Regions from separate parts of the uncultured Phyllobacterium sp. genome, predicted to be linked through region 2. Evidence: riboswitches for the same ligand, from Rfam matches in the RefSeq annotation. Region 2 holds a riboswitch; the other holds the start of a gene.

Region 1 (14,468 bases), on a different contig from region 2:
ACCAAGGTCGGCCTGCATGTGACCGACGCCCAGGCCGACGCCCTCGAAACCTTCATGGCCAAAACCGTCCAGCGCCGATCGGATACCGTGCCGCAATAGGCTCCACGCTGCCCTATCCAGCGGTGAAGGGCGGGCGGCCGTGCTGGCCCGGCCTTCGTTTATCGGGATTTTCCGATTGAACCGATATCAAAGGGTGTCGTTTGATAAATTTCGTTTATCCAGTTGGACAGGAGCAAATGCGCATGCGAGCGCCAGCGATTGGGCGGCGGCCTTGATGTGTCGTCATCGGGGAAATAGTTGAACGGCAGGTTGATCGGTATCCCGGCCTGAATATCGCGGAAATACTCATCGGCCAGCGAACCGGAATCATATTCGAGATGGTCGAGCACATAAAGGCGGCGATACCGCGGATCTTCGACAATGCAGGCTCCCTTCTCCTCCGAATGTGCCAGCAGCCTCAGTTCCGGCCGCGCAAGAATGTCCGCCGGCCGCACTTCGGCCCAGCGTGATATCGGAATGGCGAAATCGTCGGAAAAACCGTTGAGATAGGGCGACGCTGTTTTCAGGATTCTCTGGCTGTAGACACCGAATGCTTTTTCGCCAAGCGCATGCTTCGGCACGCCGTGGAAATGATGAAGCGCCGCCATCGCCCCCCAGCAGACGTTCATGGTGGAATGGACGTTGGTTTGCGTCCACTCCAGGATATCGCGCATTTCCGGCCAGTAGCTGACATCCTCGAACGGGATTGTCTCGACGGGGGTTCCGGTAATGATGAAACCGTCGAACGTGCGGTGCTGCGCCTTTTCCCACGTCTGATAAAAGGCGCTGAGATGGTCTTCGGGCGTATTCTTCGGCTTGTAGCTGCCGACGGTCACCAGCGAAAGTTCGATCTGCAGCGGCGAAGCGCCAAGCAGGCGCGCGATCTGCAATTCTGTCTTGATCTTGTTGGGCATCAGGTTCAGCAGCCCGATCTGGAGCGGGCGGATATCCTGACGGATAGCCACGGCTTCCGTCATCACGCGTACGCCCTCGCTTACCAAAGTATCGAAGGCGGGCAGTTTATCAGGAATCTTGATAGGCATCACGGTCACCAAAAAAAGCCGATAGATCGCTTCCGGTCCGCACGCGGCCCTTTAGCGAGTTTTTTAACGTGGCTGCAAGCCGGCCGGCCAAATCACCACGGGTTCTTCAATACTGGATGCTTGTGCAAATAGCTATCGGATTCAAATGCGGCGGGCTGTCGCTCGCCGCATGGGCCAGATGCGACAGTGTTTCACTGCCGCCTCAATCGTGCGTTTCACCGGAAAAAGCGGTCGCCTGCATCGATGGCCGCCGGCAATAGCCGGCATACCACGCGGCAAGGCGCGGGCGTCCCTCGGCAAACGGATAGACGTTGCGAAACGCGATCCAGTCGAGCGTTGTCGCCAGGGCGATCTCGCCGATGCGCGGCAGGCCCTCGAGGGATGCTTCCTTCTCGGCGAAATCGCAGGCCGCGATGATTTTCTGCAACTGGGCATCGCGCATGGTCGGCCAGCGCAAAGGCTCCGGCCGCCGCTCGGTTTCCCAGCGCACCACGATGCCGGAATCGGCAATGCCCTGCGCCGCCGCCTGCAGGCGCAGTGTTTCCCAGCGTGCTTTCCCGTCTGACGGGATGAGGGCGGAGCCACCGGGAAGCGTACTGAGATAGTCCGCTATGGCAACCGAATCGAACAGCGCAAAGCCATCCTCGCCGATCAGCACCGGAACCTTTCCCAGCGGGTTGAGCGCATAGACTGCCTCATTGCGCCGGGTTGGGCTGGTTTCGTGGTGGATGACCTCGACCCTGTCCGCCAGACCGATTTCGTGAATGGCGACCAGTATCTTGCGGGCGTAGGGCGAGTGTGTCTGGTAAAGCAGCTTCATGGGGAATCCCGGATGATGGAGCGAGTCGGCACGGACAATCGCCCGGCAGGCCCGCGGGATCAAGAGGACTCCAGCAGAAGCCGGATATCAGAGACCGTATAGCTGAAGCAGGCTCTTCATGCGGCTTGTGGCAAGTTCCGGCCTGTCGAGAACATTGGCCTGATCGGCCAGCCGGAAAATATCGGCATAGTGAACGATACCGCGCGCCGACTGCATGCCGGCGGGCATGGTGAAATGGCTCTGGTGACCATTGAGCCAGGCCAGGAAAACCACTCCCGCCTTGTAATACTGTGTCGGGGCTTCGAAGATTTTGCGGGACAGCGGCACGGTGGGTTCGATCACCGCGCGGAAGGCCGTCGTCTCGCCCTTTGCCAGCAGCGCCAGTGCCTTCGAGGCCTGCGGCGCGACCGCATCGAAAATGCCGAGCAAGGCGTGGCTGTACCGGGCGCCGTCGCCCTCGATCAGTTCGGCATAGTTGAAATCATCGCCGGTAAAGCACAGGACACCCTCGGGCAGCCGGTTGCGCAGGGCAATTTCCCTGGTGTTGTCGAGCAGCGAGATCTTGATGCCTTCGACCTTGTCCCTGTTGTCATTGATGATGGCAAGCACGGTTTCCAATGCGTCGTCGAAGGCATGGGAGCCCCAGTAGCCGGCGAGTTGCGGATCGAACATGTCACCGAGCCAGTGCAGGACGACCTTGTTGCGCGTCTGGCGCAGGATTTCGCCGTAGACGGCCCGGTAGTCATCCGGGGATTTTGCCACTTTGGCGAGCGCCCGGCTGGCCATCATCACGGCCCGGCCGCCCTCAGCCTCGACAAAGCCGATCTGCGTTTCATAGGCGGCGATCACGTCTGCGAGGCTGCGGGTGTCTTCCGGGGCCAGTTGGTCGGTCCCCGCACCGCAGGCAAGGTCGGCCCCCGGCACGCTGCGCGCCTCGGCGAGCGAGCGGCGGATCAGTTCCTGCGCGCCTGCCCAATCCAGCCCCATGCCGCGCTGGGCCGTGTCCATGGCTTCGGCGATCTTGAACCCGAGTGACCAGAGATGATGGCGAAAGGCCATGGTGGCATCCCAGTTGATGGCGGGCGAACCCCAGGGAGCGCTGTCCCGAAGCGGATCTGACACCACATGGGCGGCCGCGTAGGCGATACGGCTGAAGGATGGCGGAGCATCCGGCCGCGCTGTCGGCTCGCCGGAAAGGCGGTGGGCTGAAAGTGTGCCATCGGCGGCGGGCAGGTTCAGAACTAGGCTCATCATATCGCTCCCGGTCGTATGAAGGGCTTTGTAATTTGGAACGTTCCAAAAAACAAGAGGAAAAAATCCGAGCCTTTGCGTAGCCAAAAATAAACAGCCGCCAGCTGAGCGAGCTAAAATGAGCAAAAAGTCACCGTAAATCATGGTTTCCTGTGCTGTCCTGACGATGTATCCTGATAGTCCTTGATTTTTCCTGCTTGACATATTTGGAACGTTCCAATTATATCCATCGTCTGACTGGGAGGAAGACCGTGAGCCGAAGCCGGACAACCGTTGTGGATATTGCGCATGCCGCCGGCGTGTCGAAATCCACCGTGTCCCTGGTTCTGCAGGGCAGTCCGCTGGTCAATGAAAAGACCCGTGAGAAGGTCAACAGTGTCATCGCCGATCTCGGCTATGTCTATAATCGCGGTGCGGCCAACCTGCGCCAGGCGCGCTCGAAAATCGTCGGCATCGTGGTCAATGACCTCACCAACAGCTTCTTCGCCGAACTCGCCGTCGGCATGGATATGGTCGTTCAGTCGGCGGGCTACGTGCAGTTCCTCGCCCATAGTGGCGAGAGTGTCGACCGCCAGCGCGAAGTTATTGCGTCCATGCGGGAAAACGGCATTGCCGGGATGATCCTGTCACCGGCGCGTGGCACCGAGGCGGCGGATATCAAGCCGTTGATCGACAGCGGTATTCCGGTGGTGGTCGTGGTGCGCAATCTGCCGGGGGCCAAGGTCTCCACCTTGCTTTCCGACAATTATACCGGCGCGAAGGCCGCCGTGCGTCATCTGGTTGCCCTTGGCCACACGCGCATCGGCTTCATGGGCGGCTTTCTCGATACCGCGGTTTTTGCCGAGCGGTTGCGCGGTTATCGCGATGCCCTGCAGGAAGCGGACATTGCCGTCGATGAGGCGCTGATCATCCATTCGGCGCCGTCCCGCGCCGGTGGTGTTGCCGCTGTGGAGCGCATGATGCTCCATCCCGATCGGGCAACGGCGGCGCTGTGCCTCAATGATGCGGTGGCCTTCGGTGTCTGCGATGGTTTGCGGGCCGTCGGCATCGAGCCCGGCAAGGGTTTTGGCGTGATCGGTTTCGACGACGTGATCGAGGCCAAGACCGCCGTCCCGGCGCTGACAACCGTTTCGGTCGACCCGCAGGGCATGGGCCAGCGCGCGGCCCAGCTCCTGCTCAAGCAGATCAATGCCGGCGGCAATGAACAGGAATCGCTGGTGACATCCGTGCGCCTTGTGGTGCGGCAAAGCTGCGGTGCGCCGGTCAGGAACAATCATCTGGAGGAAATGGCATGACGCGGTGGGGATTGATCGGAGCAAGCACGATTGCGCATGAATGGGTGATCGATGCGATCCGTGCCGAAGGCGGCGAGATCGTTTCCGTCATGAGCACCAGTGCCGAGCGTGGCCGGAAATATGCTGCCGATCACGGCATTGCCAAATCCGTTACATCCCTCGATGCGCTGGTCGGCGATCAGGATGTCGATGCGGTCTACATCTCGACCACCAATGAACTGCACAGGGATCAGGTGCTCGCGGCCGCAGCTGCGGGAAAGCATGTGCTGTGCGAAAAGCCGCTGGCCATGAGCCTTGCGGATGCGCGGGCCATGGTTGACGCCTGCCGTGTGGCCGGTGTGGTGCTTGGCACCAATCATCATCTGCGCAATGCCGCGAGCCACACAGCCATGCGCGATGCCATTGCTGCCGGCAGCATCGGCACGCCGCTCGCCGCCCGGGTCTTCCATGCGGTCTATCTGCCGCCGCACCTGCAGGGCTGGCGGCTTGACAAGCCGGAAGCCGGCGGCGGCGTCATTCTGGATATCACCGTGCATGACACGGATACACTGCGCTATGTGCTGGGCGACGATCCCGTCGAGGCGGTTGCTGCCAGCCAGATCGGCGGCCTTGGCAAGGCAGGCCTTGCCGATGGCGTCATGGGCGTGCTGCGCTTCAAGTCGGGCCTGATTGCCCAGTTCCATGATGGTTTCACCACGAAATATGCCGAAACCGGCTTCGAGGTGCACGGCTCCGAAGGCTCGCTGGTCGGCCGCAATGTCATGACGCAGAAGCCGGTCGGCACCGTCACCCTGCGCAATGCCGAGGGTGAAACCGAGCTCAAGCTCGACCACCGGAACCTCTACGAAACCGGCATTGCCAAATTCCATGCCGCCATCCTCGGCAAGGGGCAGCCGCCGGCAACGGGTGAAGACGGTGTCTGGTCGCTTGCCGCCGGTCTTGCGGTCACCGAGGCCGCCCGCACCGGCACCGCGCAGACAATCAATCCAGGTCTTTGAAGAGAACGACACCAGGCATGAGCAAGCACATAACCCCTGAAGAGGCGGCAGGCCTCATCCCCGACGCAGCGATCGTTTCGGTCTCGTCGTCGAGCGGCCTTGGCTGCCCCGATCTGATGCTGAAAGCCATCGGCGCGCGTTTCGATGCCACGGGCCATCCGCGCGATCTGACCACGCTGCATCCCATTGCGGCGGGTGACATGAGCGGCATCAAAGGCATCGATTACATCGCCAAGAAGGGGCTGCTCAAGCGCATTCTCGGCGGCTCCTACCCTTCCGGGCCATCGACCGCCGAACCGCCGCTGATCTGGCAGATGATCGGCAATGACGAGGTGGCTGCCTACAATATTCCCTCCGGCATCCTGTTCGACATGCACCGCGAGGCGGCGGCCAAGCGTCCGGGCGTTCTGACCAAGGTCGGGCTCGATACATTCGTCGACCCGGACCGCCAGGGCTGCGCCATGAATGCTTCGGCCGCCCGCGAGCCGGTGGTCCGCAAGATCGAGTTTGAGGGCGAAGAGTGGCTGTTCTTCAAACCCGTTATCCCGCAGGTCGCCATCATCCGCGCCACCACGGCCGATGAGCGCGGTAATCTGACCTATGAGCATGAGGGCGCATACCTCGGCGGCTTCGATCAGGCTTTGGCCGTGCGCAACAATGGCGGCATCGTCATTGCGCAGGTCAAGCGCATCACCAAGAGCGGTTCGCTCAAGCCGCATGATGTGCGCGTTCCCGGCATTCTCGTTGACTATGTCGTCGTCGACCCCGACCAGAAACAGACAACGCAGACCGTCTACGACCCGGCCATCTCAGGTGAAATCTTCCATCCGCTCGACGATTTCGCCCTGCCGGATTTCAACATCCAGAAGGTGATTGCCCGCCGTGTCGCGACGGAGCTTGAGGCAGGCAGCGCCGTCAATCTCGGTTTTGGCATCTCCGCCAATGTCCCGCGCATCCTGCTCGAAGAGGGCCTGCATGGGGCTGTGACATGGGTGATCGAGCAGGGGCCGGTCGGCGGTATCCCGCTTCTCGATTTTGCCTTTGGCTGCGCCTCCAACGCCGAAGCCTTCGTGCCGTCGCCGCACCAGTTCACCTATTTCCAGGGCGCGGGTTTTGATGCCTCGCTGTTGTCCTTCCTCGAGATCGACAAATCCGGCTCGGTCAACGTGTCCAAGCTCAGCTTCCGCCCGCATGTGACGGCCGGTGCCGGCGGTTTCGTCGATATCACCGCGCGGGCCCGCAAGATCGTCTTCTCCGGCATGTTCAATGCCGGTGCGAAGGTGCATGTGGCCGATGGCAGGCTGGTCATCGAGAAGGAAGGCAAGCTGAAGAAACTGGTCAACGAAGTCGAGCACGTCACCTTTTCCGGCCGCCGTGCCGTGGAGCAGGGGCAGGACATTACCTATGTCACCGAGCGCTGCGTCATGGTCCTGCGCCCGGAAGGCATCGTGCTTACCGAGATTGCACCGGGTGTCGATCTCCAGACCCAGATTCTCGATCAGTCGGAATTCCCGCTCATCGTTGCCGGCGATCTGAAACTGATGGCGGCAGAGCTCTTTGCCGAAGGGCCTTTCGGCTTGAAGCTGCCGCAGAAACCGGAAAGGACGCTCCATGGCTGAGCCCCGCATCACGGTTGACTTCAACGGGCCTGTCGCAACCATCACCGTGTCGCGCCCGGAAAAACTCAACGCTTTCGATATTGCCATGCTGAAGGAACTTTCGGCCGCGTGCGACGAATTGGAGGCCAATGCCGATATTCGCGTCGCCATCCTGACCGGCGCCGGCAAAGCCTTTTCCGCAGGCGGCGACATCAAGGCCTGGGCGGCGATGACGCCGAACGAATTCGGTCACGCCTGGGTTCGTTTCGGGCATCGCGTGTTCGAGCGTCTGGCGACGTTGCGCGTGCCATTGATTGCCGCGCTCAACGGCCATGCGCTGGGCGGCGGGCTCGAACTTGCCGCTGCTGCCGATATTCGCATTGCCGAGACGCATATCCGCATCGGTCTGCCGGAGACGGGCCTCGGCATGGTGCCGGGCTGGTCGGGAACGCAGCGGCTTGTCCGCCGGTTCGGGGCACAGGCTGTCCGCCGCATGGCGCTGGGCGGTGAAATCTTCAGCGCGACCGAAGCCGCCACGCTCGGGATCGTCGACCATGTGGTGGAAACCGGTGCCGCCGTCACCGCGGCCCAGGCCTATGCGGAGCGGATCGCCAGGCGCGGACCGGCTGCGGTGGAAGTGGCGAAACTGATGATTGCGTCGGCTAACGGCGAAGACAATGGCACGGCGGTCGAAGCCCTCGGCTCGATCCTCGTCGCCAAAACAGCGGACCTGAAAGAAGGTGTTTCGGCCTTCGCCGAAAAGCGTGAGCCCGTGTTCAAGGGAGAATGGTAATGACGGTTCTGATGCGGCCACAAGCGCTCGACAATTTCAAGGTGCGCGAATTCCGGATGCTGATCGACGGCAAATGGACCGATGGTGCAGAGGGCGGCGTGATCGAGCGCAAGAGCCCCGGCCATGGTGTCGTGGTCTCGCGCTATCAGGCGGGTACGAAAGCCGATGCGGAGCGCGCCATCCGTGCTGCCCGCAATGCTTTCGACAACGGCCCGTGGTCGCGCATGACCGGTGCCGAACGCTCGAATATCCTGCTCAAGGCGGCTGATCTGATTGCCGCACGTTCCGACGAACTTGCCTATCTCGACTGCATCGAATCCGGCAAACCAATTTCGCAGGCCAAGGGCGAGCTGGGCGGCGCGGTCGATATCTGGCGCTATGCCGCCGCGCTCGGCCGCGATCTGCATGGTGAAAGCTACAACACGCTGGGCGACGGCACGCTGGGTGTGGTCCTGCGTGAGGCGATCGGTGTCATCTCCATCATCACGCCGTGGAATTTCCCCTTCCTCATCGTCAGCCAGAAACTGCCCTTTGCCCTGGCCGCCGGCTGCACGGCCGTCGTCAAGCCGTCCGAACTGACCTCGGGATCGACGCTCGTTCTCGGTGAAATCCTCATGGAAGCCGGTGTTCCCGCCGGTGTCGTCAACATCCTTGCCGGCACGGGCGCCGAGGTCGGCGCACCGATGACCACCCATCCGGATGTCGATATGGTCTCGTTCACAGGCTCGACCCTTGTCGGCAAGCTGACGATGGCCAATGCCGCCCAGACGCTGAAAAAGGTCTCGCTGGAACTTGGCGGCAAGAATCCGCAGATCGTTTTCCCCGATGCCAATCTCGATGATTTCATCGATGCGGCGGTGTTCGGCGCCTATTTCAATGCCGGTGAATGCTGCAATGCCGGTTCACGCCTGATCGTTCATCGGGATATTGCCGATGAGGTCACGCAGCGTGTTGCCGCGCTGTCGGCCAAGGTCCGGGTTGGCGATCCGCTTGATCCGCAGACCAAGGTCGGCGCGATCATTACACCGGAACATCTGGCCAAGATCGACACCTATGTGCGCAATGCCGCATCGGCGGGCGCTGCCGGTTCCCATGGCGGGACGCCGCTGGGTCTCGGCCTTGGGCAGTATATGAGCCCGACCATTCTTTCGGCGGTGCAGCCGGATATGGCCGTCGCGCGTGAAGAAGTGTTTGGTCCTGTGCTTTCCGTGCTAACATTCGAAACGATGGAAGACGCCATCCGGATTGCCAATTCCATCGACTACGGCCTGTCGGCAGGCGTATGGAGCCGCGATTTCGATACGTGCCTGACGGTAGGCCGCCGGGTACGTGCCGGGACCATCTGGATGAACACGTTCATGGATGGTGCAGCGGAGCTGCCGTTCGGCGGTTATCGCCAGTCTGGCCTTGGTCGTGAACTGGGCCGTCATGCGGTCGAGGACTACACCGAGACCAAGACCCTGAACATGCACATGGGGCGGAGGACATTACTTTGGGCGTCGAATTAAATCGATTGTATTCGCCATTCGGCTTATTGTATGAATGAGGCAGGCTGAGGGATAACTGAGGTCTAGGGTAGTGGGAATTTTATCTTTTTTTCCTTGGGAGGAATGAAATGAATAAGTTGATGAATACGGTTGCTGCGGCAGCCATGCTGCTCGGCACGGCCACGATGGCCCGCGCTGCCGAAAACGTCGAAGTCCTGCATTGGTGGACATCCGGCGGTGAGGCGACAGCGCTGGAAGTCCTGAAGAAGGATCTGGAAAAGAAGGGCATCACCTGGTCCGACATGCCTGTTGCCGGTGGTGGCGGTACGGAAGCCATGACCGTTCTGCGCGCCCGCGTCACCGGCGGCAACCCTCCGACAGCCGTGCAGGCCTTGGGCTTCGACATCACCGACTGGGCCAAGCAGGGCGTTCTTGCCAACCTTGACGATGTCGCATCGAAGGAAAAGTGGGCCGACGTTATTCCCGGCGCGCTGCAGAACTTCTCCAAATATGACGGTCACTGGATCGCCGCACCGGTCAACGTCCACTCCACCAACTGGATGTGGATCAACAAGGCTGCACTCGACAAGGCTGGCGGCAAGGAACCCAAGAATTGGGACGAACTGATTGCCCTTCTCGACAACTTCAAGAAGCAGGGCATCACACCGATCGCCCACGGCGGTCAGCCATGGCAGGACGCGACGATTTTCGACGCGGTCGTGCTGTCGCTCGGCAATGACTTCTACAAGGCGGCTTTCATCGATCTCGATCCCAAGGCTTTGGGCGGCGCGAAGATGAAGGAAGCGTTTGACCGCATGACCAAGCTGCGCTCCTATGTGGATAACAACTTCTCCGGTCGCGACTGGAACCTTGCCTCCACCATGGTTATCGAAGGCAAGGCCGGCGTGCAGTTCATGGGCGATTGGGCCAAGGGCGAGTTCGTCAAGGCCAAGAAGGAGCCAGGCAAGGACTTCGTTTGCATGCGCTTCCCGGGCACCCAGGGTTCGGTCACGTTCAACTCTGATCAGTTCCTGTTCTTCAAGAAGAGCGATGCTGAGCACAAGTCGCAGCTCGTCATGGCATCGTCCATCGAGAGCCCGACCTTCCAGTCCGCTTTCAATGTCGTGAAGGGTTCAGCTCCGGCACGTACCGATGTGTCCGATGCAGCCTTCGATGCCTGCGGCAAGAAGGCGATCAAGGATCTTGCTGAAGCCAACAAGGCCGGCACGCTCTACGGTTCCATGGCCCATGGCTATGCGGTTCCGGCCGCCATCAAGAATGCGATCTATGACGTGGTTACCCGCGAATTCAACGGTGACCTGACATCAGACGCAGCGGTCAAGGAACTCGTTTCCGCCGTGGACGCTGCCAAGTAAGCGCGCTCCTTCTGTCCGGGGCGCAAAGCCCCGGACAGGTTCCCGTGAACATGCACGGCAATGACCAGAACTTAAGAGTTGAAGGGGTGAGGCTATGGATACCCGCAGCCGCATACAGGACTTGATACCCAAACTGGTGTTGGGGCCGAGTTTTCTGATTGTCCTGATCTTCGTCTATGGCTTTATCATCTATACGGGCGTCCTGTCGTTCACCGACAGCAAGATGCTGCCGTCCTTTGGTTTTGTCGGACTGGAGAATTACCGCAAATTGTGGGCTTTGCCGCATTGGTGGCGAGCCATCACCAATCTGGGTATTTTTGCCTCGCTCTATATCATCATCTGCACCGTCATCGGGCTTGGCCTTGCCATCCTGCTGGATCAGAAGATCCGCATCGAAGGTTTCCTGCGGCCGATCTACCTCTATCCTATGGCGCTGTCGTTCATCGTGACCGGTGTTGCCTGGAAATGGTTCCTCGATCCCGGCATCGGCCTTGAGAACACCATGCACCAGTGGGGCTGGACCAGTTTCGCCTTCAACTGGATCAAGGATTCCAAGATGGCGATCTATACGGTGGTGATCGCCGCCGTCTGGCAGTCCTCCGGCTTCGTCATGGCCATGTTCCTTGCCGGACTGCGCGGCGTCGACAACGAGATTATCAAGGCGGCACAGATCGACGGCGCCTCGACGGCCATGATCTATCGCCGCATCATCATTCCGCTGATGCGTCCGGTTTTCCTGTCGGCCTTTGTCGTGCTCGCCCATCTCGCCATCAAGGCGTATGACCTGGTGATCGCGCTGACCGGCGGCGGCCCCGGACAGGCAACCGAACTGCCTGCGACCTTCATGTATTCCTATACGTTTACACGCAATTCCATGGGCATCGGCGCGTCCTCGGCCATCATCATGCTGATCACCATTTTCGCGATCATCATTCCCTATCTCTATTCTGAAGTCAGGGGAGGCAGCAAATGAGCGCTCCGAGTCCGGACAATGCCATCTCCAGCGGCAAGATGACCCGCGTCCTTATCTATATCGCCCTGCTGGTCTTCGCCTTTTACTACCTTTTGCCGCTCTACGTCATGGTGGTGAATTCGCTGAAGACCCTTGATGAAATCCGTCAGGGTGGCATGCTGTCGCCGCCGCATGAATGGACCATCGAGCCCTGGCTTGCGGCCTGGTCCACGGCCCAGATCGGCGTGCAGCCGACAGGTTTGAAGCCTTACTTCATCAACTCGATCATCATGGTCATCCCGGCCGTGGCGATTTCAACGGTGCTGGGCGCGCTGAACGGCTATGTGCTGACGAAGTGGCGGTTCCGCGGCTCGAACGTCATGTTCGGCATGCTGCTGCTCGGCTGCTTCATTCCGTTCCAGATCGTCCTCATACCGATGGCGCGGGTTCTCGGCGCTCTCGGAATGGCCGGCACCATTCAGGGCCTGATTTTCGTGCACGTGATCTACGGTCTCGGTTTCACCACGCTGTATTTCCGCAACTACTACGAAGCATTCCCGACGGAGCTGGTCCGCGCTGCGCAGATCGACGGCGCCAGCTTCTTCCAGATTTTCTGGCGCATCCTGCTGCCGTCGTCGGGTCCGATCATCGTGGTGTCCGTCATCTGGCAGTTCACCAACATCTGGAACGACTTCCTGTTCGGCGCCTCGTTCTCGGGGTTCAGCAGCACGCCGATGACGGTCGCGCTCAACAACCTGGTGAACTCGTCGACGGGCGTGAAGGAATACAACGTGCATTTCGCCGGCGCGATCCTCGCCGCACTGCCAACTCTTATCGTCTACATCGTTTCCGGGCGCTACTTCGTCCGTGGACTTATGTCCGGCGCCGTGAAGGGATAACCCAATGTCATTTCTCCAGATCAAGAACCTGCATAAATCCTATGGCAATGTCCCGATCCTGAAGGACATCAATATCGAGATCGACGAGGGTGGCTTTCTCGTCCTCGTCGGCCCTTCCGGCTGCGGCAAGTCCACCCTGCTCAACACCATTGCCGGGCTCGAACCGATCAGTTCCGGCGACATTTCGATCAAGGGCAAATCGATCAGCGGCCTGCACCCGTCCAAGCGCGATATCGCCATGGTGTTCCAGTCCTATGCGCTTTATCCGAACATGACCGTTGGCGGAAACATCGCCTTCGGCATGGAAATCCGCGGCGTGCCGAAAGACGAGCGTGAGAAGGCCATCAAGCAGGTTGCCGACATGCTGCAGATCGGCCATCTGCTCGACCGCAAGCCGAGCCAGCTGTCCGGCGGCCAGCGCCAGCGCGTTGCCATGGGCCGGGCGCTCGTGCGCAACCCGCAGGTGTTCCTGTTCGATGAGCCGCTGTCCAATCTCGATGCCAAGCTGCGCGTCGACATGCGCACCGAGATCAAGCGCCTGCACCAGCGGATGAAAACCACGATCGTCTATGTGACGCACGACCAGATCGAGGCGATGACGCTGGCCACCAAGATCGCCGTGCTCAAGGACGGCATCCTGCAGCAATTCGGCACCCCGGCGGAAATCTACAACAATCCGACCAACCTGTTTGTCGCCGACTTCATGGGCTCGCCGGCCATGAACCTGCTCAAGGCGAAAATCGAGGGCGGTGCTTCGGATTTGAGCGTCGTGCTCGACCGGCCCGATTCCTCGCCGTTGCGGTTGCCGATCAAGAAGACCAACAGCGCGCTGGTGGGCCATTCCGGCAAGGATGTGATTTTCGGCATCCGTCCGGAAGCCCTGACCGATCCCGATGGGGCAGACCGCAATGCGAGTTCGCTGGTGGAAGGCGAGTGCCTGATCGACGTGGTCGAACCAGCGGGGTCCGATACCTTCGCCGTGACCAGGCTTGGCAGCAAGGAAGTGGTGGCGCGCCTGCGTGCCGACGCCCAGATCCTGCCGGGGCAGAAGACACAGCTGGCGTTCAATCTCGACAAGGCCGTGTTCTTCGATCCGCAATCGCAGCTGCGTATCGGCGCCTGACGATCACGATGTCATGAACGCCGCGTCGCAACGAAGCCAATCCCCCGATATTGTCATCATCGGTTCGGGGATTGGCGGGTCGACTATTGCCGCCGGTCTGGCGGGATCGGGAGCAGACATCCTGATCCTGGAGGCGGGTGGTCATTTGCCCGACCGTCCGGAGAACCGCGATCCGCGCGCGATCTTCCAGAAGGGTTTCTTCCGCCCGGATGAAAGCTGGTACGATGCGGACGGCAAGGCGTTCAATCCCGGCAATTACTACAATGTCGGCGGCAATTCGAAGTTCTATGGCGCGGTGCTGACGCGTTACCGGGCCGAGGACTTTGCCGAGATGCGGCATCTCGAGGGGGTCTCACCCGCCTGGCCGTTTGCCTATGACGAGCTGGAGCCGTGGTACGGCAAGGCGGAGGCGCTCTATGAGGTGCGCGGAAGCCAAGGCGAAGACCCGACGGAACCGCATCATTCGACGCCCTACGGCTTTCCCCCCGTGCCGGACGAGGAACCCATCGGTATCCTGCGCAGGCGGCTGCGTGTTGCCGGTGTCCATCCGTTTTCCCTGCCGCTCGGCGTCGATATCGATACATGGATGTCCCACGGCAGGACGCCCTGGGATGCACACCCCAACAGCTTCAACGGCAAGATGGATGCGGAGACCACTGCCCTTGCCCAGGCATTGAAGCATGGCAATATCCGCCTGCAGACCAATTCGCGCGTCACGCGGCTCGAGACAGCTGCAGACGGAAAATCGATTGCCGCCGTGCATTACGTCAGGGATGGCGTACCTGCTGTTCTCA
Region 2 (14,468 bases):
CCTTCGACTTGGAAATTTTTTGCCCCTTGTCATCGAGGAAGAGCTCGTAATTGAAGCCTTCGGGCGCCCGGCCGCCAATGGCGCGGCAGATCTTGGACGACAGGGTCACGGAGTCGATGAGATCCTTGCCGGCCATCTCGTAGTCAACGCCAAGGGCGGTCCAGCGCATGGCCCAGTCGGCCTTCCACTGGCACTTGACCTTGCCGCCGGTCACTTCCGTTTCGATGTGTTCGCCGGTATCGGGGTCCTCATAGGTGATGGTGCCCTTCTGCACATTGCGGGCGATCATCGGGACCTGCAGGACAACGCCGGTGCGCGGGCTGATGGGCAGGAAAGGCGAATAGGTTGCCCGGCGTTCCTCACCTAGGGTGGGCAGGATGATGTTCATGACATCGTCATAGACCGCGAGCATCTTGAGCAATGTTTCATCGAACCGGCCGGAAGCGTAATAGTCCGTTGCCGAGGCAAATTCGTAGTCGAAACCGAAACGGTCGAGAAACGCCCGCAGCCGCGCATTGTTGGCCGCACCAAACGATGGATACTCGTTGGAGAACGGGTCGGGAATGCGGCTGAGCGGCTTGCCCAGATGCGAAGCCATCATCTCCCGGTTCGGCACATTGTCCGGAACCTTGCGCAATCCGTCCATGTCGTCCGAGAAGCAAAGGATCTTTGTCTTGACGCTGTCCTTCGTCAGGACACGAAAGGCGTGGCGGACCATCGACGTGCGCGCGACTTCGCCGAACGTGCCGATATGCGGCAGGCCGGACGGGCCGTATCCTGTCTCGAACAGGATCGAGTCGGGATAGCCGGACTTTTCATAGCGTTTGATGATCTTCTGCGCCTCTTCGAAGGGCCATGCTTTGGCCTCTGCTGCCGCCGCGATCAGCTCGGGGGTCAGTTCGATTTGGGTGTTGGGGCGCGAAGTCATTCTTGGTTTCCTGTTTTCCTGCCATGTGGTGAAGCGCGCGGACACTATGGCGGCAGCTTCGCCGCGTCAATTGCCACGGCGTCTCACAAGGCTTTTGCATGCGGTTTCAATAAAAATCGACGGGGAAGTACCGTAGATAGAGTTCGGAGGTCGTGCCCTTTTCCTCCATGGATTTCAATGCAAAATTGAAGGCATCGACGAGATCTGTGTTCTTCGCGGTTGCGGCAATCATCATGCCGTCGCCCAGAAACTGTGGTGCGATATAAGGCCCGCCGGAAAATGTGCAGCAATTCTGCGCTTCCGGGCTGCCGATCCAGAACGACAGGTCGGATCCGTCTCCAAAAACCGCATCGATTTTCTTGTCACGCAAATCCTTCAGCATCAGGGCGCGTGTGGGGTAGCCGACCCATCTGTCCCCGGGGAAGTAATCGGCGAAAATCGCCTGATGCACCGACCCGTCCACGACGCCAACCACTTTCTTCTCGAGCTTGTCTGCCAGAGGTTCCTCCAGCGTCGTTTCCTTCAGGGTGACGAAACGGGCAGGCAGCCGCATGTAGGGGGCGGTGAATGCAAACTTTTCACGCAATTGTGTCGTCGGCTTCAATCCGGCGATAATGGCCTCGGCTTCGCCGTTTTCCACGGTCTGCTGAAGTTCATTCCACGGACGCGCTTCGATCTGGCAAATCGCGGTCACATTCAATTCGCTGCAAATGGCCCGCACCAGATCGATGTTGAAACCGGATATCCGTCCGCTGGCGTCGATGAAATTGAACGGAGGGTAATCCACCGTGGTCACAAACCGGATGCGCTCGACCGTCGAAAGATTTGGCTTGGCAACATGTTCCCGGCCATCCCAATAGTGCGGGAAATCCGATGCTGCACTGAATTGTGACAATCCCGCCCCAAGGAAAACTGCCGTGCAAAAAACGATTGTGCGGATATGCATTCGATTTGAGATGCCCATGTGATTTGCCCGAAGAGTAGCATGGGTGATCCTGACATGACAGGTTTGATGGCCGTCCTGTGCCGCTGCACGGAGTGATGGGCTGCAATAGGTGCCGTTCTTCGACTTATGAAGAATTGCCATTGGTATAAAGAGACGTAACAATATTATTCTTCGCTTATAACGCTATAAATTGTTCCGAATTTTATTTTCAATTATGAATTGTGAGTTGAGTTCATGCTGTTGGCGTTCCCTCTACAGAAAACACGCGCCTTGACGATCGATAATATTCAAAGATCAGGCTCTCGGTAGAGGGAAGATGCTGCATCGAGACATCGAAGTGGCTCTGGCCGCGCGTCTCCACCGCGCCGGATTGGCAAAAATCCTGATCGTACGGGCCTTCAGGGATTCCATTGCCGGCAACACGTCCTTTATCGAGGAACTCTACGCCAGCGTTCGCGGCAAAGATGCGCTGATCGGCCAATGTATCGCCGACATAACGGGACTGGCTTTTGAAGCGGCACCGCAAACAACCGGCATTTTTCTGCGATCGGGCCCGGATATCACCATTCTGCCGCACGCGCGCATTGCGACGACACTCAACCACGACAGCAATGCATTGACCTATATTGCGCCGACAATCGCCGACATTGCCGTAGTCAAACGCCATCTGTCGAGCCGCAAGGAGCTGGCTGGCCGCTTGAGCGTGACCACGCCCTCAGGGGTGCGCGAGCTTCTCAGGGCCGGGCATCAGCATCTGCTCGCCGATAGAGCCGCAAGAATGATCGAAGACTCCCGCTGCGAATACTCGGCCAAAACTGTCCTGACAGGCCAGCAAGGCATCCTGATCGGCATATTGGCAAGCTGTCTGCTGCTGGGCGCCTTTGAGAAGCAGCAACTGAGCTGGAAGGGTGCGCATGTCATCCTCTCGCTGTTCTTTCTTGCCTGTGTCCTGCTGCGCCTCGTGGCATGCAAAAATGCGCGTGGCGACAATCCGTTACCCCTGCTGGCAATAAATCCTGCAGAGCTTCCGATCTACACGGTTATGATTGCACTGTATCAGGAAGCAGACATTGTTCCGCAGCTCGTCAGAGCCATACTGGCGTTGAACTGGCCGCGTTCAAAGCTTCAGGTTCTCTTCCTCTGCGAAGGGGATGACGCGGCGACACTCGCCGCATTGAGGCGCCAGGGGCTGCCTCAGTCCTTCGATATCATTTCCGTATCCGGATATGGCCCGCGGACGAAGCCAAAGGCGCTCAATTACGGGCTCCTGCTGTCGAAGGGAGCGTTTGTCGTGGTCTACGATGCAGAGGATCGCCCCCACCCAGACCAGTTGCTGGAAGCCTTTCAACGCTTCCAGCGCGCCGATGAAAAACTCGGCTGCCTCCAGGCTCCGTTGACGGTCGCCAATGCCCATGAAAGTCTGGTCGCGCGTCTGTTCGCCTTCGAATATGCGGCGCACTTCCAGAGCTTCCTGCCGTGGCTCGCGCATCGCGGGCTGGTCTTGCCCCTTGGCGGCAGCTCCAATCATTTTCGTTCCGATTGCCTGACCGCCATCGGAGGGTGGGATCCGCACAACGTCACGGAGGACGCGGAACTCGGAACCCGTTTGGCGCGTCTGGGGTATCGGACGGATATGATCGAACGCGCGACGATCGAAGATGCGCCAACTGAAATCGGCATCTGGTTTCGCCAGCGAACGCGCTGGTTCAAGGGCTGGATGCAGACGTGGCTTGTGCAGATGCGCCAGCCGTTTACCCTTCTCGTCCAGTTGGGCATTCTGCGCTTCGTCGTCTATCACCTTCTGGCGGTGGGGATGATCGTTTCATCCCTGCTTTATCCCGTCACGCTGCTGTTTATGCTCTCGGTCACCTTGTGCTGGCTTTCCGGAAGCGATGTCTTTGCCCTGCATCGGGATATTCTCTGCATCGATCTCATCAATATCGTGATGGGGTATCTCTCGTTCCACCGGCTGGGGCAGCGCGCGCTGGCGGGCAAGGGAATGCCCGGCAGGATCCTGCCATGGATACCGCTCTACTGGTTGCTCATGTCCCTGGCGGCATGGCGTGCTTTGGGGCAGTTGAACACGCGGCCTTTCCTATGGGAGAAAACGCCGCATCGGCCCGCACAATCTACTCAAGAAACCCCGGACCGGAACCAATGATCAGAGCGTCTTCATTGCCGATCACCCCGACATCCCGGCCCTTGTAGGGCAAGCTCAGCAAAACCCGGCGGATAACGGCGATGCGGGCGCGGCGCTTGTCATTGGAGCGCACCACGGTCCACGGCGCATGGGCCGTATGGGTCCGGGCCATCATTTCGTTCCGGGCGTTGGTGTAGTCATCCCATTTTTCGGCACCGGCAATATCCATCGGCGAGAACTTCCAGTTCTTCAACGGGCTGTGGCGTCGATCGTGAAAACGTTTCAACTGCATGATCTGGCCGATATTGAGCCAGAACTTGAAGAAGAAGATACCGTCGGCAACGATCATGCGTTCGAAGCCGGGTGTTTCCTCGAGGAACGATTCATGCTGTTCCGGCGTACAGAAACCCATGACGGGTTCGACACCACCGCGATTGTACCAGGAGCGGTCAAACGTGACGAATTCGCCCCTCGTCGGAAAATGCGAGACGTAGCGCTGATAGTACCATTGCCCGCCTTCGGTTTCCGTGGGCTTGGGCAGGGCAACGTTGCGCGCATTGCGTGGGTTCATGTACTGGCGCAAGGTAAAGATCGTTCCGCCCTTGCCGGCTGCATCGCGCCCTTCGAAGACGGTTATCACGCGGCCGCCGGTTTCCTGCAGCCAGCTCTGCATTTTGACCAGTTCAATCTGCAGCTGTTCGAGTGTTTTTTCGTATTCGGCCCTGTTCATTTTATCCGTGTAGGGAAAGTCACCGGACGCAAGGGCGCCGTCGTCAATCCAGTCCGGCAGTTTGGCATCGTCGATATCGAAACTCCGCTTCTTCCCATCGATCCTGAGTTTAAGCGTTGTCTTACCGACATGCGGCTGGTCGGATTTCTCTTTCGAATTTTTGGCCAAGACAGTCTCCCTCAATTGACATGAAGCCATGTTATTGGGACAGCGTTGTGGCGTCCAGTGTCGATGACAAGCATGGCAGGGCAGGGAGTTGAACGCATGAGCATATTCGGTTCAGGGCAGGAAAGCCGCGGTTTGCGGCAAAGGGCGATGCAGCGGATCATTCGCGCGCGCTATATTCTTGGTGCCGCTGCCTTTCTCACCGCTCTCGTTCTGAATTCCGGCGTGTCCTGGTGGCTGAGCTTTGCCATTCTGATGCTTCTGCTCCTGGGCGTGGTCGCCTTGTCGGCAAGCATCCCGCGCAGCGACGACACCACCCGTGCACAGCCGGTCAGCGATCCGGCGATCTTCCGCCTGTCCGGTCAGCAGCTTGCGGCGCAATTGCCCGATCCCCTGATCATCTTTGATCACGAAGGGACAATTCTTTATGTCAATCCGGCGGCCAACGGCGCTTTCGGGCCTCTGGCGCGCGGCGGTACGCTGCTCCTGCATTTCCGCGCACCGGAGATGCAGACGCTGGTCCAGTCGGTCATGTCGGATGCGCAGGCCGGATCGATTGATTATTCCGAGCGTGTCCCGGTTGAACGCTGGTATCGCGCCACAGTGCTGCGTCTGGACCAGGGCGGTTCCGACCGCCAGTATCTCCTGTCATTCCGCGATCTGACCGAGGCGCATCGTCTGGAGCGCATGCGCTCGGACTTCATCGCCAATGCCAGCCATGAATTGCGCACGCCACTGGCGTCACTCAGCGGTTTCATTGAAACGCTGCGCGGTCCCGCGCGCAACGACGCCGTTGCCCGCGACAATTTTCTGGAGATCATGCAGAAGCAGGCTGAGCGCATGGCACGGCTCATCGATGATCTTCTGTCCCTGTCGCGCATCGAAATGAAGGCCCATATCGCGGTGAAGGACCAGGTGGACCTGACGATCGTTCTCAATCATGTGGTGGACACTCTCCGCCCGCTCGCCACGCACCTCGACATTGAAATCGAACGCCATATCGATCCCGGGCCGGTCATGGTCCTCGGCGATCGGGATGAACTGACGCAGGTTTTCCAGAATCTTCTGGAGAACGCCTGCAAATACGGCCAGTCCGGCAAGAAGGTGGTTGTCGAGCTCAAAAACAATGGCGAGGGGATCAAAGCCACTATTCAGGATTTTGGCCCTGGCATACCGGAAGAACATATACCGCGGCTGACCGAGCGCTTTTATCGCGTCAATATCGAGACCAGCCGGGCCCAGAAAGGCACGGGTCTCGGTCTGGCAATCGTCAAGCACATCCTTACGCGGCACCGGGCCCGGCTTGTGGTTCGCTCCCGCGTTGGCGAGGGCTCATCGTTCACGGTTGCCTTCGGTCCGCAGAAAGCCAAGGCTTGACGCCAATAAAAAAGGCGCCTGACGGCGCCTTTCCCTATCTATGTGCCTTGCAGATTACCGAGCGCGGCGGCGATCGGACGCCGGCTGATAGGCCAGGCGGGCATGATAGGTGCAGTACGGGCCGCCTTCGCCGACATCATTTCCGCAGAAGTGAAAATCAGGCTGCAACGGATCGCCCATCGGCCACTTGCAGGTGCGCTCGCTGAGCTGCACCAGTTCGAGACGCCGCGAGATCGGCACCACGACATCCGTCGAGGGCTTCATCACGGTCTGCGTAACCGTGTCGACGAAATATTCCTGCTGCAGCGCTGTTGCGCCAACGCTCTTGGTCACAACACGGCTCGTCATCTGCGCCGACGTGCTGACGCTGCTGCGATGTCCGGCTGAAGCGGTCGTGTTGACTTTCTTGCTGCGTGTCTGGGTCGATGTGGTCTTGCCGCGGCCTGACAGTTTCAGGCGGTGCACCTTGCCGATGACCGCATTGCGGCTGACGCCACCCAGCTGTGCTGCGATCTGGCTTGCGCTCAGACCTTCGGCCCAAAGCTTCTTCAGCTGTTCTACGCGCTCATCTGTCCAGTTCATCTTCCTTGGCTCCGTATTGTGCGGACTCTAGGCTGAATCCTTCCCTCACATCTGGATTGCTCCAGATTGCAGATACTATATCTATCCAGGTGACGAGGTCCGCCGCACGAAATCTAGCTATTCCGTTTCTCAAGCTACAATATGCGATGACTCTGTGACAAGAGTCGGGCGTGGGAAGCGGCTTGCTTTTTTGGGTTTTCCCCAACTTGCGCGAGAAAACGCGGCATAAATGACATTTCTTGCAGATCATGTCGCTTTCCGTATGGTCGCTTGGCTACAGATTTGAAAACCTTATGGAAAGACCGCCTCGCGCGGACGCACTGTCGCGGCTATGTTTTTGAAGTGTTCATTTGACAATTGCGGATTGAATGATGATATTACCAGCGTCAGGCCGCCCTTGTGGGCGGCTTTTTGATTTCATCGCTGCCGGTTTCTTCTTAGCAAACAGCAGATCAAAACAGGGTATTGGAGGCCCGAAACGACATGACGGACGCAAACGCGCAACCGCTATACGACACTTTTGCTCGTGCGGATCTGCGCTTTGAGCGAGGAGACGGTGTTTGGCTGACGACCGAGAGCGGTGAACGCTATCTGGATTTCGCTGCCGGCATTGCCGTCAATTCGCTGGGTTATTCGCATCCGCATCTCGTCGAAACCCTGAAGACCCAGGCTGACAAGCTCTGGCATCTGTCCAATATTTATGAAATTCCGGGGCAAAGGCGTCTTGGTCAGCGTCTCGTGGACAACACGTTTGCCGACAAGGTGTTTTTCACCAATTCCGGGGCGGAAGCGCTGGAATGCGCGATCAAGACCGCGCGGCGCTATCACTATGTCAACGGTCACCCGGAACGGTTTCATATCATCACGTTCGAAGGCGCGTTCCATGGCCGGACGCTGGCGACGATCGCTGCCGGCGGCCAGGAAAAGTATCTCGAAGGCTTCGGCCCCAAAGTCTCGGGCTTCGATCAGGTGCCCTTTGGTGACGAGAAGGCATTGAAGGCGGCCATTGGTCCCCAGACCGCTGCCATCCTGATTGAACCGATCCAGGGCGAGGGCGGTGTGCGTCCCGTGCCGGATGAGGATTTGCGCCGTCTGCGCAAGATTTGCGACGAGAACGGCCTGCTGCTGATCCTCGATGAAGTTCAGTCGGGTGTCGGACGCACGGGCAAGTTCTTTGCCTATGAGTGGTCGGGTATCACGCCCGATATCATGGCTGTCGCCAAGGGCATCGGCGGCGGTTTCCCGCTTGGCGCCTGTCTCGCAACGGTCGAGGCAGCCAAGGGCATGACAGCCGGCGTGCATGGCACGACCTATGGCGGCAATCCGCTCGCCATGGCCGTCGGCAATGCCGTACTTGATGTCATTCTCGCCGACGGCTTTTTCGAGCATGTGCAGCAGGTCGCCCTCTTCATGAAGCAGGGCCTTGCCTCGATCTCCGATCGCTATCCCGAGGTCATTGCGGAAGTACGCGGCCGCGGCCTGTTGATGGGCATCAAGAGTGTTGTTCCCAATACAGCGCTCGTTCAGGCCCTGCGTGACGAACACCTGCTCACCGTTGGTGCCGGCGACAACGTCATTCGGTTGCTGCCGCCTTTGGTCGTGACCGAAGAAGAGGCCCGTGAGGCCCTTTCCCGGATTGAAGCCGCTGCCGAACGTCTGTCGGTCACGGCCCGGCAGAAGAGTGCGTAGGGAACTGTCATGACAATCAAGCAGGACCTCCGTCACTTCACGGATATCTCGGCGCTTTCTTCCGGTGTGTTGCGTTCCATTCTTGATGATGCGCGCGCGCGCAAGAACCGCCTCAAGGCAGGCAATATCGAGAAGCCCTTTGCAGGCAAGGTGCTTGCGATGATTTTCGACAAGCCTTCGACGCGGACCCGTGTGTCCTTCGATGTCGGCATGCGCCAGCTGGGCGGCGAAACCATCATGCTCACCGGTTCCGAAATGCAGCTCGGCCGCAGCGAGACCATTGCGGATACGGCAAAGGTGCTTTCGCGCTACGTCGATATCATCATGATGCGCACGACGACCCATGACCGGCTGATCGAAATGGCTGAGAACGCCACGGTTCCCGTCATCAATGCCCTGACGGACGACACGCATCCATGCCAGATCATGGCCGATATCATGACGTTCGAAGAGCATCGCGGTCCGGTCAGGGGTAAGACGTTTGCCTGGACAGGCGATGGCAACAATGTGCTGCATTCGCTCGTCGAAGCGGCTGCGCGCTTTGATTTCAACCTGAATATTGCCACGCCGGAAGGCAGCGAGCCCGAGAGCAAATATCTCGCCTGGGCCAAGAGCGCCGGCGGCAATGTCAAGCTGACGTCCGATCCTATCGCGGCTGTCGAGGGCGTTGACTGCATCGTCACCGATACATGGGTTTCGATGGGACAGGAAGGCCGTGCGCGCGGTCACAATGTGTTCATGCCCTATCAGGTCAATGATGCCCTGATAAAGCACGCGCATCCCGATGCCCTGTTCATGCACTGCCTGCCTGCCCATCGCGGCGAAGAAGTAACGGATTCCGTTATTGACGGGCCGCACTCGGTCGTTTTCGATGAAGCCGAAAACCGGTTGCATGCACAAAAAGCCATTCTAGCCTGGTGTCTCGAAGGAGGTCGCCCGCGTGTCTGATATGCCTGACATCACCAAGCGCTCCGACGAATACGTCTTCGCCGGGGATGATGCGGTTGTGCCGTTTCAAGTCGAGACACTCGATGCCCGCGGCCGCGCCGTGCAATTGGGTGCGGCACTGGACGATATTCTCAGCCGGCACGACTACCCGGAGCCGGTTGCAAAGCTCTTGGCCGAAGCGATTGTCCTGACCGTGCTCTTGGGAACGTCACTGAAATTCGACGGCAAGTTCATTTTCCAGTCGCAGTCCGATGGGCCTGTCGACATGCTGGTGGTTGATTTCCGCACGCCGAATTCGGTGCGCGCCTATGCCCGCTATGACGAAGACCGGCTGGCCGAGGCGATCGCCGCGCACCGGCTTTCGCCGGAGCAGTTGATGGGGACGGGAACGCTGGCGCTGACGGTTGATCAGGGCGAGTACACCCAGCGCTATCAAGGCATCGTTGCACTCGACGGTTCCAACCTGGAGGAAATAGCCAAGACCTATTTCCGCCAGTCGGAGCAGATTCCGACCGATATCCGCCTGTCCGTCGCCAAGCTCATAGAACGCGGCGAGGATGGCAAACCCGTCGAGCAATGGCGCGCCGGAGGGCTGATCGTGCAGTTCCTGCCGGAATCCGAGTTGCGCATCCGCCAGCGTGATCTGCCTGCGGGCGATGCGCCGGATACCGACGAGGATGAGGACGATATTGAAGAGGACGATGATTGGGCTGAAGTAAAGGCTCTGGTTGCGACCATCGAGAGTTCGGAACTGACCGATCCGCAGGTGGGTGCCGAACGGCTGTTGTACCGCCTGTTCCATGAACGCGGCGTCCGCGTATTCGACGCCGTGCCGGTGAACGACGATTGTTCCTGCTCGCGTGACAAGATTGCAGGCGTCCTTTCCGGATTTACCGCCGAAGAGATCACGGACAGCATCGAAGATGGCAAGATCAGCGTGACCTGCGAGTTCTGCTCGACCCATTACGAGTTTGACCCCGCGGAATTCCTGCCAAAAAACTGATCATCCAAACGAGGATTGCCCCCTGTGGACGTACGCGACAGCAACGGAAATGAGCTTCAGGACGGCGATTCCGTCACCTTGATCAAGGATCTGAAAGTCAAGGGAACGTCAGAGACGATCAAGCGGGGCACGCTCGTCAAGAATATCCGCCTGAACGGCCGCGAGGGTGAAGTCGAGTGCAACACCAAACAGGTCAAAGGCCTGGTTCTGAAAACGGAATTCGTCAAGAAGGCGTAATGCGACGTCACAAGCGCTGCACGTGAATTGTTATTTCAGCAGCCCGTTGGCGATCCGCCAGGATACCAGCGCCTCGTGGGCAGCGGTGACGGCAACCAGGACAATCAGGAACGCACCGATGATCAGCCACAACGGCCACGGCTTCGCCGAACGTTTGGCGAAGAGGCCGACGACAAGGCCCGGCACAAGCGCCAGCGCCAGAAGTTCCGGCATGCCGGCCTTGCCGGCCTGAATGCTTGGCAGGGCATAGCCCATAAAAAGTGCGCCGACACCAATGGCAAAGGTAACGACGGAGCAGGCAAGCGCCTTCAGGTACGGCATTTCAGTTTGGCTGGTCATCAGGGCGTGTACTCATGCATGTGATCAAAATGGCGCTTGCAACGATTGCGCTCTGCAAAGGCAACAGTCCGGTCGAGAATTAATTCAATGTCCGCAATTGATCCGGCAAATCAAGCGAAAAAGCCGGTATCTCGATATCGAACAAGTTTCCGGTTTCGCTTTCCATGGAATAACGGCCAACCATCACACCGGATGTCGTTGTCAGCGGGCAGCCTGAGGAATACTGGAACGAGTCTCCGGGATTGAGCACCGGCTGTTCACCGATGACACCCGGGCCGCGAATCTCTTCGATCTGGCCGTTCCCATCGGTGATTTTCCAATAGCGTGCCCGAAGCCGGACGGTGCCGTCGGATTCATTGGCGATTGTAATCCGGTATCCCCAGACATATCTGTTTTCTTCCGGATTGGACTGCTCCTCCAGATAGAATGGCTCTACGATTACTTCAATATTCTGAGTGACTGCGCGATACATGATAAACCTTGTCTTATCAATGATATTGCGGGTCGTGGCCGTCTCGTCAACCATTACAATACATAAAGATGATTAAATTTAATGTGAATAGCCAACATTCTGCAACGTTTATACTTAAATATACCGTTCCCGCACTGAAATTGGTTTCAGTGCGGGATTGGTTCTATCTTACTTGGCTGCCTTGAGGGCAGCATCGAAATCCTCGATCAGATCGTCGGCATCTTCCAGGCCAACCGACAGGCGCAACAGCCCGTCCGAAATGCCAAGTTCTGCACGCGCTTCATCTGTAAGGTTTTTGTGCGTGGTTGTCGCGGGGTGTGTGATGAGACTCTTCGAATCTCCAAGATTGTTGGAAATTCGCACCACTTCCAGTCCGTTCTCGCAATCAAAGGCCGCCTTCTTGCCGTCCTTGAGTTCAAAGGCCACGAGCGTGGAACCACCGGTCATCTGTTTGGCGATGATGTCCGCCTGCGGGTGATCCGCACGGCCGGGGTAAATAACCCTGGAAACTGCTGGATGGTCCGCGAGGAAGTCGGCAATTTTCGCCGCACTTTCGGTTTGCTGGCGGACGCGGACAGGCAGGGTTTCAAGACCCTTCAACATGATCCAGGAATTGAAGGGGCTGAGGCCCGGGCCGGTGTGGCGGAAATATTCGTGGAGGTTTTCGTCAATCCACTTCTTGTCGGAAAGGATGACGCCGCCAAGACAGCGTCCCTGGCCTTCAATGTGCTTGGTGGCCGAATAGACGACGATGTGGGCGCCAAGTTCCAGCGGCTTCTGGAACAGCGGGGTCGCAAACACATTGTCGACGATCAGTTTGGCGCCGACGGAATTGGCGACCTTGGCCACCGCGGCAATATCGACGATCTCGAGTGTTGGGTTGGTCGGGCTTTCCAGGAACAGCGCCTTGGTGTTCGGGCGGATGGCCTTTTCCCAGTTCTCGGCCTTGGAGCCGTCGATCAGGGTGAAGTCCACGCCATATTTCGGCAGGAGCGTCTCGATGATGTAGCGGCACGAGCCGAACAGGGCGCGCGCTGCCAGAACGTGGTCTCCGGCCTTGACCTGACACAGGATTGCCGCCGCAACCGCAGCCATTCCCGAAGCCGTTGCGCGCGCATCTTCCGCGCCCTCAAGCGCGCACATGCGCTTTTCGAACATGTCGGTTGTCGGATTGGCGTAGCGTGAATAGATGAAGCCGGGTTCTTCGCCTTTGAAGCGGGATTCGGCAGCTTCCGCCGTGTCATAGACAAAGCCCTGGGTGAGGAAGAGGGCTTCCGATGTTTCACCGAAACCGGAGCGCAAGGTTCCGGCATGAACGAGTTGTGTCGCGGGGCGCAGCTTACGGGTTGTGGTCATCGTCTTCTCAATCTGCCAGAATCTGGCCAATAAAAAACCGGCCTTGCGGGAATCGCAAAAAGGCCGGACGAGACCGGGCCTCTTTTAGCAAATTGTTTAACGTGGCTGCAAGCCGGCCGGCCAAATCACCACGGGATAAAATTGCTTTAATCCTCTTGGCGGCTTGCGTCAATCGGGTGAGACGCTAAAGCTTTTGGGAAATTATATGAGGTTTCGGCGGTCGATATGAGTATACGTGAAGCGGGCATTCTGGCAGATAGCGGCATCAGGGCATTGCATCAGGCCGGTGCACTGAAAACCGAGCGTGATTTCGACGCTGATCAGATCCAGCCTGCCAGCCTGGACCTGCGCCTGGGCACGAAAGCCTATCGCGTGCGCGCCAGTTTCATGCCGGGGCCCGGAACCCCCGTCATCAACAAGCTGGAAAAACTCAAGCTGCACGAGATCGACCTCAGTCACGGTGCCGTGCTGGAAACCGGCTGTGTCTATATCGTCCCGCTGCTGGAAAGCCTGGCGCTGCCCGCCGGGGTTTCGGCATCGGCCAATCCCAAGAGTTCGACCGGGCGTCTTGATATTTTCACTCGCGTCATTGTTGACGGGGCACAGGAATTCGACAAGGTGCCGGCGGGATATAATGGCCCCATCTATCTCGAAGTCAGCCCGCGTACCTTCCCGATTGTCGCGCGGGCAGGATCGCGTCTCTCGCAGATACGCTTCCGCACCGGGCGGGCACAGCTCGACGAGACGGAACTGACCGCACTGCATGCAAGCGAGACGCTCGTGGCGTCGGACACGCCTAACATATCGGGCGGCGGCATTGCCTTGTCCATCGATCTGACCGGCGATGCCAACGGCCTCGTCGGTTATCGCGGCAAGCACCACACGGGCGTGGTGGATGTCGACAAGCGCGGGGCGCATGACCTCTTCGATTTCTGGGAGCCGATCCATGATCGCGGCGCACGCGAACTGGTGCTCGATCCCGATGAATTCTACATTCTCGTGTCGCGTGAAGCCGTGCATGTTCCTCCGCTTTATGCGGCGGAGATGACGCCGTTCGATCCGCTGGTCGGCGAATTCCGCGTGCACTATGCCGGGTTCTTCGATCCGGGTTTCGGGCACACCGCCGCAGGCGGAACCGGCAGCCGCGCGGTACTTGAAGTGCGCAGCCACGAGGTGCCGTTCATTCTCGAGCATGGCCAGATCGTCGGCCGCCTGATCTATGAACATATGCTGGAGCGGCCCAAGGCCCTTTATGGCACCGACCTCGGCTCGAATTATCAGGCGCAGGGCCTGAAACTCTCCAAACATTTCCGGTCGTGAACCGCGGTTGATTGACAAGACGCCGATTTGACGGGCCTAGATGTATTCCTGGGATTTGTCATGCAGGATTGGAGGTTTGCGATGCCTCGGAAAACCGGCTCGAAACGGCGTGCGGCAGCTGTCGTGCTCGCCATTCTGACGTTCATTGCGCTATTGCCGCTGTTGTCGGTCCTGGTGACCTATGCGATCGCCAATACGCTTGGCTGCACGGTGGATGAGAACAGTGTTCACCCGTG

The links. Region 2 has a riboswitch for S-adenosylmethionine ahead of RDL77_RS02435 (O-succinylhomoserine sulfhydrylase). Riboswitches for the same ligand answer to the same signal wherever they lie in the genome.
Region 1: it holds a riboswitch for S-adenosylmethionine, as region 2 does, so the genes downstream of both, metA (homoserine O-succinyltransferase) here and RDL77_RS02435 (O-succinylhomoserine sulfhydrylase) in region 2, are expected to answer to the same signal.

The regions. Positions count from the first base shown of each region.
Region 1 is NZ_CABSQF010000059.1:47-14,514, forward strand. It holds gene metA (homoserine O-succinyltransferase) at 159-1,082, opposite strand; SAM riboswitch at 1,114-1,191, opposite strand; gene RDL77_RS22510 (glutathione S-transferase family protein) at 1,285-1,902, opposite strand; gene RDL77_RS22515 (dihydrodipicolinate synthase family protein) at 1,990-3,153, opposite strand; gene RDL77_RS22520 (LacI family DNA-binding transcriptional regulator) at 3,405-4,448, shown strand; gene RDL77_RS22525 (Gfo/Idh/MocA family protein) at 4,445-5,446, shown strand; gene RDL77_RS22530 (acyl CoA:acetate/3-ketoacid CoA transferase) at 5,464-7,065, shown strand; gene RDL77_RS22535 (enoyl-CoA hydratase/isomerase family protein) at 7,058-7,837, shown strand; gene RDL77_RS22540 (aldehyde dehydrogenase family protein) at 7,837-9,345, shown strand; gene RDL77_RS22545 (ABC transporter substrate-binding protein) at 9,453-10,700, shown strand; gene RDL77_RS22550 (carbohydrate ABC transporter permease) at 10,795-11,673, shown strand; gene RDL77_RS22555 (carbohydrate ABC transporter permease) at 11,670-12,551, shown strand; gene RDL77_RS22560 (ABC transporter ATP-binding protein) at 12,556-13,674, shown strand; gene RDL77_RS22565 (GMC oxidoreductase) at 13,688-14,468, shown strand, end outside.
Region 2 is NZ_CABSQF010000003.1:407-14,874, reverse strand. It holds gene RDL77_RS02495 (lysine--tRNA ligase) at 1-928, opposite strand, end outside; gene RDL77_RS02490 (transporter substrate-binding domain-containing protein) at 1,035-1,823, opposite strand; gene RDL77_RS02485 (glycosyltransferase) at 2,191-4,035, shown strand; gene ppk2 (polyphosphate kinase 2) at 4,004-4,846, opposite strand; gene phoR (phosphate regulon sensor histidine kinase PhoR) at 5,009-6,286, shown strand; gene RDL77_RS02470 (GcrA family cell cycle regulator) at 6,341-6,868, opposite strand; gene RDL77_RS02465 (aspartate aminotransferase family protein) at 7,352-8,557, shown strand; gene argF (ornithine carbamoyltransferase) at 8,567-9,505, shown strand; gene RDL77_RS02455 (Hsp33 family molecular chaperone) at 9,507-10,508, shown strand; gene RDL77_RS02450 (alkylphosphonate utilization protein) at 10,533-10,745, shown strand; gene RDL77_RS02445 (hypothetical protein) at 10,776-11,084, opposite strand; gene apaG (Co2+/Mg2+ efflux protein ApaG) at 11,164-11,556, opposite strand; gene RDL77_RS02435 (O-succinylhomoserine sulfhydrylase) at 11,725-12,912, opposite strand; SAM riboswitch at 12,975-13,054, opposite strand; gene RDL77_RS02430 (2'-deoxycytidine 5'-triphosphate deaminase) at 13,138-14,232, shown strand; gene RDL77_RS02425 (hypothetical protein) at 14,314-14,468, shown strand, end outside.